DNA from 3 places in the Arthrobacter sp. CP30 genome. Region 1 is predicted to be linked to each of the others. Evidence: riboswitches for the same ligand, from Rfam matches in the RefSeq annotation. Region 1 holds a riboswitch; each other region holds the start of a gene.
The links. A riboswitch is a leader RNA that binds a small molecule or an ion and turns the genes downstream of it on or off. The one in region 1 is predicted to bind cyclic di-GMP.
Positions count from the first base shown of each region.

Region 2: another riboswitch for cyclic di-GMP. It lies ahead of ACTIMO_RS01275 (glycoside hydrolase family 26 protein); the one in region 1 lies ahead of ACTIMO_RS07185 (hypothetical protein).
Region 3: another riboswitch for cyclic di-GMP. It lies ahead of ACTIMO_RS00635 (response regulator transcription factor); the one in region 1 lies ahead of ACTIMO_RS07185 (hypothetical protein).

Region 1 is NZ_JBQEMM010000004.1:72,251-75,517, reverse strand. It holds gene ACTIMO_RS07190 (NADPH-dependent F420 reductase) at 1-200, shown strand, start outside; gene ACTIMO_RS07185 (hypothetical protein) at 251-1,558, opposite strand; cyclic di-GMP riboswitch class I at 1,574-1,648, opposite strand; gene ACTIMO_RS07180 (glycosyltransferase) at 1,923-3,267, shown strand, end outside.
Region 2 is NZ_JBQEMM010000001.1:269,213-272,479, forward strand. It holds gene ACTIMO_RS01265 (ROK family protein) at 1-503, shown strand, start outside; gene ACTIMO_RS01270 (peroxiredoxin-like family protein) at 604-1,275, opposite strand; cyclic di-GMP riboswitch class I at 1,523-1,597, shown strand; gene ACTIMO_RS01275 (glycoside hydrolase family 26 protein) at 1,615-2,853, shown strand; gene ACTIMO_RS01280 (DNA-formamidopyrimidine glycosylase family protein) at 2,895-3,267, opposite strand, start outside.
Region 3 is NZ_JBQEMM010000001.1:142,678-145,944, forward strand. It holds gene ACTIMO_RS00620 (DUF368 domain-containing protein) at 1-30, shown strand, start outside; gene ACTIMO_RS00625 (LysE/ArgO family amino acid transporter) at 43-648, opposite strand; gene ACTIMO_RS00630 (LysR family transcriptional regulator ArgP) at 717-1,619, shown strand; cyclic di-GMP riboswitch class I at 1,691-1,765, shown strand; gene ACTIMO_RS00635 (response regulator transcription factor) at 1,887-2,711, shown strand; gene ACTIMO_RS00640 (hypothetical protein) at 2,775-3,107, opposite strand.

The sequences.
Region 1 (3,267 bases):
TGCCGATCGCCGGGGACGATTCCGACGCGAAGCAGGCCGTCACCGAGCTGCTCGACGAGTTCGGCTTCGACACCGTCGATGCCGGACCGCTCACCGAGGGCTGGCGCTTCCAGCGGGACACGGCCGCCTACGGGCCCCAGCTCTCCGCGGACGCCATGCGCGAAGCACTCGGGCAGGCCCGGCGCTACGCCGACATGTAGCTCCGGTGCCCGACCGTCAGCCGTCGCCGACCGCCTGGTTGGCCGTGGCGTCAGCGCCCGCCGAGGACGATCGGTGAGCAGCGGGACGCGTCACAGATCTGGTACCGCGCGGAGGGTGCCTTCGACGAGGTCGCCACCCGGCCCGAGTTCACGACCGGGCGGCGGCTCCCGTCCGCCACCAGGGTGACTGTGGACCCCTGAGCCCGGGACCACGTCAGCGTCGTCGCGTACAGGCGGTGCGCCGTGGTGTTCCTGGCCGAGAGCGTGATGGCCTTGGGCTGGACGGTCGGCTTCGGCTTCGGCAACGGCTTCGTCGGGGTCTGCGACGGGGCCGGCTTCGTCGGAGCAGGTGTCGGGCTCGCGGACGGCGACGGCTTAGTCGGTGTGGCTGTCGGGCTCGCGGACGGCGACGGGGCCGGCTTAGTCGGTGTGGCTGTCGGGCTCGCGGACGGCGACGGGGCCGGCTTCGTCGGGGTCGCCGACGGGCTTGCGGACGGCGACGGCGCAGGAGCGGTCGGCGACGGGGTGGGAGCCGTCACCTGCGCCGGCGTGAACGAGAAGTCCCTCACCACTACCTTTTCCGGTTTCACTGCCGCGGGATCCCCTCCCCCGCCGTCGGTCACCCAGAGGTTGAAGTGGATGGTCTCCCGGGCCGGCTCGGGGACGTTCGGGCCCTGCATCACGGTGCGCTTGAGCAGGGGGCCGCCGTAGCCCTCCCCCGCGAAGGTCTCGAACGTCAGCCTGTCCGGCTCCCACACCATGCGGTGCGTGAGGATCGGGTGGTCCGTGACGCCGAAGATCGCCGTGTCGTTGCCGACCCCGGGTCCCTTGCTCGCGTCGAACCAGTAGCCGTGCCCCTGCGTGATGGGCCACACCTGGCCGTAGTTGCTGCCACCGCCCCATGAACTGGCCTCGCAGAGGTCCATCTCGTTGTAGCCCGGGGCGACGGCGGGGTCGTAGGTGAACAGGCATCCCCACACCACCTCCTTCTGGAGCGTGGTGAGGTCCTTCTCGATGGTGGTGCTGTAGGTGCCGTAGCCGAAGCCGTGGCGGGTCGTGTTGAACTCGGCCCCGATGGTGGCCGCGCCGGTCGGATTAGAGAGCGTCATGGTCACGTGGCCGTCGGCGTCAGGGCTGCTGACGTTGGCGGGGTCGAACTGCTTGTTGTAGTTCGGTGCGCCGCTCCACCAGCGCTTCTCCCAGTTGAGGCCCTTCCAGGCGAAATCACCCACGGGACCGGGAACGGCCGCCATCGGGGTCGTGTCCGCGGCGACGACCGGCGTGGGCACGGAGACGGCGAGCAGGAGGGCCGCGAGGACCCCGCTCAGAGCGGGACGGAGTGCTGGACGACAAAGCATGCACAGGCCTTCTGGTTCGGTAGCCCGGCTGACCCCTGGGGCCCCGTGGCTTTGCGTCTCCGGCTCGCACCGGGTTTGCCCTTCTCACCGGGCGGCTGCCCCGGCGGTGCCGACGCTCGCGCTGCCGACCGTTCAATCCTCCCGCACCGGCATGCGGCCGGACCCACGCGCCGGCGCAGATTGTGCCCAGCATTGCCGCAAGTCCATGCCCGACGTGGCAGCAGGAGCACGCTCGGGTACCTTTGGTGCATGCTGCACGGTCCCTCGTGGCCCGGTGAGCGTCTCAGTGCGGCCGGCCCGGCGCACACAAGTCACCGAAGCGACGCGCCTCCGCGCGTGCGCAGCAGATGGAGAGCACAGAAGCATGGGCAACACTCCGACGACCGGGCTGTCCGCGCGCACCCGGCGCCGCGCGGCGAGCGACGACCTCCCGAAGGGCAGGACGCTCCTCGTCCGGGCGATCGTGCTGGTCACCGCGGTGCTCGGCATCAACTACATCGCGTGGCGGTGGCTCTTCTCCATCAACTGGGACGCCTGGTGGATCGCCATCCCGCTGATCCTCGCGGAGACCTACTCGCTGATCGACTCCCTGCTGTTCGGCTTCACGGTGTGGAGGCTGAAGAAGCGCACGCCGCCTGAGGCACCCGAGGGCCTCACCGTCGACGTCTTCATCACCACCTACAACGAGCCGCTGGACCTCGTCCTCACCACGGCGCGCGCCGCCAAGGCCATCCGCTACCCGCACCGGACGTGGATCCTCGACGACGGCAACCGCGCCGAGGTGCGCGCAGCAGCCGAGGCGGAGGGCATCGGCTGGATCACGCGCTCCGCCGACTGGAAGGACATGCCGCGCCACGCGAAGGCCGGCAACCTCAACAACGCCCTGATGTCCACGGACGGGGAATTCCTCGTGATCCTGGACGCCGACCAGATCCCGGATCCGCTCATCCTCGACAGGACGCTCGGCTACTTCACCAACGAGAAGATGGCCCTGGTCCAGACGCCGCAGGTCTTCGTCAACGTCCCGGACTCCGATCCCCTGGGCAGCCAGGCCCCCCTGTTCTATGGACCCATCCAGCAGGGCAAGGACGGCTGGAACGCGGCGTTCTTCTGCGGGTCCAACGCGATCATCCGCCGCGAGGCCCTCATGCAGCTCGGCGTCACGCGGTACGTGACGGAGATCGAACTGGCCCTCCACAAGGCGCTGAAGACCTCGGACAAGGTCATCGCCAAGGCCAAGAAAGGCCTGGGCCCCGACTCCGAGCGGGTCGAGGAAGCCCTCGACCTCGTGGCGAAGGACATCCGGCGCGTGCGCCGGCGCCTCGGGAAGGGCCACGGCATCTCCGAGGTCACCTACGAGTTCCAGCAGCGCATGCAGGCCGTGACCCGCGGGCTCGTCGCCGCGGACATCGCCGCCTTCCACGAGGACCTCGCCTCCCTCGCGGACCTCGACATCATCGGGCTGGAGGAGGGACTGCAGGACGCCTCCATCAGCACGCCCGGGCTCGCCGTCGTCGACGACGCCGCGCTCGACCAGCTGGCCCAGCGCTCCTGGTCGCCCCTCGCCGCGATCGACGCCGTCCGGGTGCTCATCGAGTCGGTCAACGCGGACCGCGGCGGCGAGGCGCAGGCCGTGATGCCCATGGCCACCATCTCCGTCACGGAGGACATGGCCACGTGCATGCGCCTGCACTCCCTCAAGTGGGAGA
Region 2 (3,267 bases), on a different contig from region 1:
AGATCGGCCACGTCACCGTCGACGCCCGCGGACTGCCCTGCCCCTGCGGCAACATCGGGTGCCTGGAGCTGTACGCGAGTCCGCGCGTCGTCGTCGCACAGGCTGCAGAAGCGGCAGCGCGCGGCGAGCTGGGCATCCCCCTGACAGGCGTCATCTCCGAGGACTTCGCCGCACTCGGCACCGCCGCGGCGGACGGGGACGCCGTGGCCCTGCAGCTCATCCGGAACTCTGCCGAGTACGTGGCGAGTGCCGTGATCTCCATGGTCAACCTCCTCGATCTCCAGCTCATCGTCCTCGCCGGGAGCGCGTTCTCGACGGCCGGCGCCTTCTATGTGGACATCATCAGCGGGCTGCTCTCCCGGCGGGCGATGGCGCGCGCCATCCATCCGGTCGAGGTGCGCCTGTCGGTCAACGGCAACGACGCCGCGGCACTCGGCGCGGCGACCCTCGTCCTGCAGGACCGCATGTCACCCCGGTCCCTCCGCTCCGTCTCCTTCGCCTGACCGGGCGGACCCTCGCTCGACCCGGCCCGACCGACCGGCCGGAGAGGCACCGGCATCGGCCCTGGTGGCAGCCTCGGTAGGACGGGCCGCCGGCGGGGACCTACAGCGCCACGAGGGCGTCGATGATCTCGTAGGTCTCCGTCCGCGTGGTGTAGTCCACCCGCACGTCGATCAGCCGGATGGTGCCGGTCGCATCGGCCACGACCACCGTGGGGAACGGGATGGCGGCAGTGCTGTCCATGTTGCTCCCCGCCACGTCGATGCCGAGGGCCTCCCGGGCCCGCAGCGACTCCGGGCTGGGAGTCGTCACGATGCCGAGGTGCGCCGCGAGCGCATTGCCCTCGTCGGAGTACAGCTCGAAGTGCAGTCCGGCCTGTCGCCCTCCCCGCGCGGCCACATCCGGCGCCTGCGGGCTGACCGCGATCAGCCTGGTCCCGAAGGCCTCGACCACGGGGCGGAGCTCCCGCTGGTAGGTCTTGAGCGCGATACTGCAGTACGGACACCAGGACCCGCGGTAGAAGACGATGATCGCGGCGGCGGCATCGAGCACCGTGGACAGGCTCACGGTCCGGCCGGCGGCGTCGTGCAGGACCGCATCCGGGAGCCGGTCACCGACGCGGGCGATACCCTCCGGCAGTCCCGCGCGGCGGAGGTCCTCCTGCTCGCGGGCGAAGACCGCGGCGAGTTCCGGCCCCACCCGTGCCTCGAATTCCGGCCTGTAGCCGTCCACCTGAGACGCAATGGTGCGCGTGAACGCCGGTATCTGCTTCATGGTTCCCTCCAGCACAACCCGTCGCGGGTGCCTCCAACCGCGACAGGACCATTGTGGGCCAGGACACACCAAAAGCACAGCAGTGCCGGGCTTCCCCGCGCGGTGCAGGTGCTGGGCACCGGAGGAGTCGCTGCGCCGGACCTGCACCAATCCTTCGGCAGAATTCGGGGTAATCGCACCCCGGGGCGTGTAGGGCGCGGGAGAATGGAAGCAGTCCACGAGGACGGACGACCGGCGGGTGGCCGCCGGGCGACAAAGGCAAACCCGGTGCGAGCCGGGGACGCAAAGCCACGGGACCCACGCGGTCAGCCGGGCTACCGAACCAGCGAGGTACCCCGCATGAGCATCGTCCCCGCCCAGCCCCTCCCGCCCGGCACGCTCCCCGCCGCCGCCCGGATCCTGCTGCTCCTCACTGCGGTGGCCGTGCTGATGGTGGGTCTCACGCCTCCTCCGGCCGGCGCCGCGGCGACGATCACGCTGAGCAGCTCCGCCGGGACAGCCGGCGCAGGCGTCACCGTGACGGGTGCTGGCTTCCCCAAGCGCACGAAGGGGACCGTCGTCGCGGGCACCAGCCGCGTCGCGGTCACGACGACGTCGACCGGCACCCTCCAGGTGTCGATCGTGCCCGGCGGTTCGGGGACGGTGACCATCAGCGCAGCGGTCGGCAGCGCCGCTGCCTCCACCGGGTACACGGTCCTCGCGGCGGCGCCCGGGACCGACTCCTCCAAGGGCATCCGCTTCGGCGTCGGCACCGGTGGCGGTCCCGCCGCAGGGGGCGAGCTCGACGAGGTGGCAGCCCTGGCGGGCGAGGCTCCGTCGATCGTCCTCTCCTACAAGGACTTCAACCAGCCCGCGCCCATCGCGGAGCTGGAGGCCGTCAGGGCGCGGGGTGCCGAGACGCTGCTGACATGGGAGCCGTGGACCTGGGGCGGCGGCACCGAGCAGCCCGCCTACTCGCTCGACCGCATCGCCGCGGGCGACTTCGACGCCTACCTGCGTGAGTGGGGCAGCGCCCTCGGTCAGTGGGGCCGACCCGTCTACCTGCGGTTCGGGCACGAGATGAACGGCGACTGGTACCCGTGGTCCGAGGGCGTCAACGGGAACGGTGCGGGAGACTACGTGGCCGCCTACCGCCACGTGCACGACGTCGTCCGGTCCACCGGAGCCACGAATGTCAGCTGGGTCTGGAACCCGAACGTGCCCTACTGGGGCTCCATCCCGCTGGACGGCCTGTACCCGGGGCAGGGCTATGCCGACGTCGTCGCCCTCGACGGCTACAACTGGGGTACGTCGCAGTCCTGGAGCGGCTGGCAGGATCCTGCGGCGCTGTTCGGGGACGGCCTCGCGCAGCTCCGGCGCCTCGCACCCGGCACGCCCATCGTGATCGCCGAGACGTCCTCCTCCGAACTCGGCGGCTCCAAGGCCCGCTGGATCACGGACCTCTTCGGATACCTCTCCGCGCAGCCGGACGTGGTCGGCCTGGTCTGGTTCCACATCGCCAAGGAGGCGGACTGGCGGATCGACAGCTCCACGGCGTCGGTCGACGCCTTTGCTGCCGCCCTGGACGCGAGGCGCTGAGGACCTCTCCTCCTTCACGGCGCGGGCCCCCACATCGCGCGTCAGCGAAGGGGCTGACACCGCGGGCACCACCAGGTCCGGCGACGGCCCGGATCACCGGGCACCTCCGCCCGCACACGGATGGTGGTGCCGCAGCGCAGGCACGGCTTCCCGGCTCGTCCCGCGACCCAGTGCTGCTCCCCCTTCCGCGTCCTGCCGGTGGTGACCTGGTGGGCGCCGGGCTGGGTCGCCGAGAAGCGCAGGCACCGTGCGCCCAACGCCACGAGGGCCGGGACGTCGACGTCGGCCATCACCGTGTCGGGGTGCACGCCGCGCAGGAAGCAGAGCTCGTTGGCCCACAGGTTGCCGAAGCCCGCCACGTTGCGCTGGTCGAGCAGGGCTGCCGCCACCCGCTCGCCCGGGTCGCGTCGCAAC
Region 3 (3,267 bases), on a different contig from region 1:
CGTCGCGTACCGCGACGACGGCCTGCCTGACTGTCCGCCGTCCTACCGGACCACGAGGAGCACGGCGAGGACCAGCATGACGACGGCGATCAGCGCGTCGAGGACGCGCCATGCCACCGGGCGCGCGAACAGCGGGGCGAGGAAGCGTGCTCCCGCGCCGAGGGCGGTGAACCAGACGATGCTGCCCAGGCCCGCGCCGGCCGCGAACCACCACCTGCCGGTGGGGCCGTGCGTCCCCGCCAGGGAGCCGAGCAGCAACACGGTGTCGAGGTACACATGGGGATTGAGCCAGGTCAGGGCGAGGCAGGTGCCGAGCGCTGCGCGCCAGGACGTCGTCGCGGCACCCCCGGCAGTGTCGAGGGTCCCGCCCCGGACTGCCCTGCGTGCGGTAAGGACGGCATAGCCCGTGAGGAAGGCCGCGCCCGCCCAGCGGATCACCTCCAGCAGCACCGGCGCCCCCTCGATCAGGGCGCCGAGGCCGCCGACGCCGAGCCCGATCAACAGGAGATCCGACAGGGCACAGACCGCAACGACGAGGACCACGTGGGAGCGTCGGAGGCCCTGGCGCAGCACGAAGGCGTTCTGCGACCCGATGGCGACGATGAGGGTCAGGCCGGCAGCGAAGCCGGTGGCGGCGGTGGTGATCACCTGATCAACCTAGGAGTGCACAGCGGGTAAGACCAGCTAAAGCTTCTTCAGCATGGTAAGAAGTGCTCATGAAACATGTCGACCCTGCACAGGCGCAGGCGCTCGCCGCGATCGTGGGCGGAGGCAGCTTCGAGGCTGCTGCCGCCACGCTCTCCATCACCCCGTCGGCGGTGAGCCAGCGGATCCGTGCCCTGGAGGTCGCCGTCGGACGCCCCGTCATCACGCGGGCCCGGCCGCTCCGGGCCACCGACGCCGGGCAGGCGATCGTGCGATTCGCGCGGCAGCTCGAACTGCTCACCGCCGACCTCTCGGACGAGCTCGCCGCGGAGGACCAGCGGAGCCGGCAGCGCATCACGATCGTGGTCAACGGCGATTCCCTCCACACCTGGGTGCTGCCGGCCCTCGCCCCGATCGCGGAGACGCTCCAGATCGAGATGCTCCGGGAGGACCAGGACCACTCGCTCGACTTCCTGCGCAGCGGCGCGGCCGCGGCGGCGATCACGTCGGTCGCGGCGCCGGTCCAGGGCTGCTCCTCCCACCCGCTCGGCATCATGCGCTACCTCCCGGTGAGCACGCGCAGCTTCCGCAGGGCCTGGTTCCCGGACGGCGCGACGCCGGAGGCACTGGGGAAAGCCCCCCTCATCGTCTTCGACCGGAAGGACGACCTGCAGGACGCCTATCTCCGCCCACGTACCCGGAGTGCCCGGGACGCACCACGGCACCACGTCCCCGCAGCCGAGGAGTTCGCGGAGGCCATCCGCCTCGGCATGGGCTGGGGCCTGGTCTCGGAGCTGGAGCTGCACAGGGATCGCGGGGACCTCCTCCCGTTCGACGACGACGGGCACCTGGACGTCCCTCTGCACTGGCAGCAGTGGCGCCACGGCTCGACGGCGCTCACGGCCGTCGGGTCGGCCGTCCGACGCGGCGCGGCACTGCTCCGGCAGCCCGGGACGGGGCGGACGGAGCAGTGACGGAGTGTGATGGAGGGAGCGATCCCACGGCGTCGGTGCGGGTTGCTAAAATCATGGAGCGGGCAGCCGCCCGTCGACAAAGGCAAACCCGGTGCGAGCCGGGGACGCAAAGCCACGGGACCCACGCGGTCAGCCGGGCCGCCGAAGAGAACAGGTCTCGCACCATGGCACGGACACCCGCCGTCACTTCCGAACTCCCGTCCGCCCGGCAGGCGGAGCATCCGTCCGAAGCGGCGCTGCTGGCGACCGAGCCGAAGGTCGCAGCCCATGAATAGCGTCGCTGCCGGTGACCGCCGCGCAGCGGTCGTGATCGAGGACGACCTCGACATCCGCAACCTGCTGTGCGCCGTCCTCGAGCAGGGCGGCTTCGCGGCATGCGGTGCCGCGACGGGCCGCGAGGGAGTGGATGCCGTGCGGCAGGAACATCCGGCGGTCGTGACGCTCGACATCGGCCTCCCCGACATCGACGGCTACGAGGTGCTGCGCCGCATCCGCACGACGTCGGACTGCTACGTGATCGTCCTGAGTGGCCGCACGGACGAGATGGACGTGCTGACCGCTCTGCAGGCCGGCGCGGACGACTACGTCCTGAAGCCCTTCCGCCCGCGGGAACTGAGGGCGCGGATCGACGCGATGCTGCGCCGGCCCCGCATCGGCCAGCCGGTGGCTCCCCCCGCGACCGTCACCCCCGGACTGTCCGGTGGCACCGCGCCTGCCCCGGCGGCCACCACCGGGCCCGCGCCCGATGCGGCGGACCTCCTCCGCAACGGCAACCTGGTGCTGGACGGCGAGGCCCGCACCGCGACCTGCTCAGGCGTCGAACTCCCGCTCACCAAGACCGAGTTCAACCTCCTGCACGAACTGCTCCGCAGCAACGGTGCGGTGCGCACCAAGGAAGAGCTGGTGCGCGTATCGCGCGGCAGGGAGTACCGGGGCTACAACTTCGTCAGCCGCACGGACGAGCGCGCCATCGAGGTGCACATCGCGAACCTGCGGCAGAAACTGGCCCGGACCTCGGGGGACCCGGATCTCATCACCACGGTGCGCGGCGTCGGCTTCAGGATCATGCCGAGGAGCTCGACCTCCCGGTAGCCGTCGGCTCCCCCGCGTGGGACCGGACAGCGTCCCCGCGGGTCGGCACCGCACCAAGCCGGTCTAGGGCGCAGCGCCCGCGCTCCCAACCGGGTAGGACCGGCCGAGCGCCGCCACGGTGTCCGCAGCGCACGCCCGGAGGAGTGGGAGGGAGTGCAAGGCCTCGTCGAGGTCGTCCGCCGCGATCAGGCGCTGCATCCGGAGCGCGGCCTGCGTGAGGCGCACGGCCCCCACCATGGCCGACGACGTCGTGACGCTGAGCACCGCGTCCGCTGCGCCCATGGCATCGCCGCCCCGCAACCGGACGTCCAGCCGGTCGATCTTCCCCCCGAGCGTCGAGCAGAAGTCGTGGGCGAACCGGTTGACGACGGCGGGATCGTCGAAATCGCTCCTCATGTCCTCCAGGACCGCCGGCACCAGCAGCGGGGCAGCCTTGCCCGGCGCGCCCGTAGCCGGGACGGCTTCACTCCTGGGGGGTGCCGTCCCGCTGTCCTGGTGCTGACCAGGACCTGACGGAGTCGAATGGATGGGCACAGTCCAAGGGTAGCGACAGCGG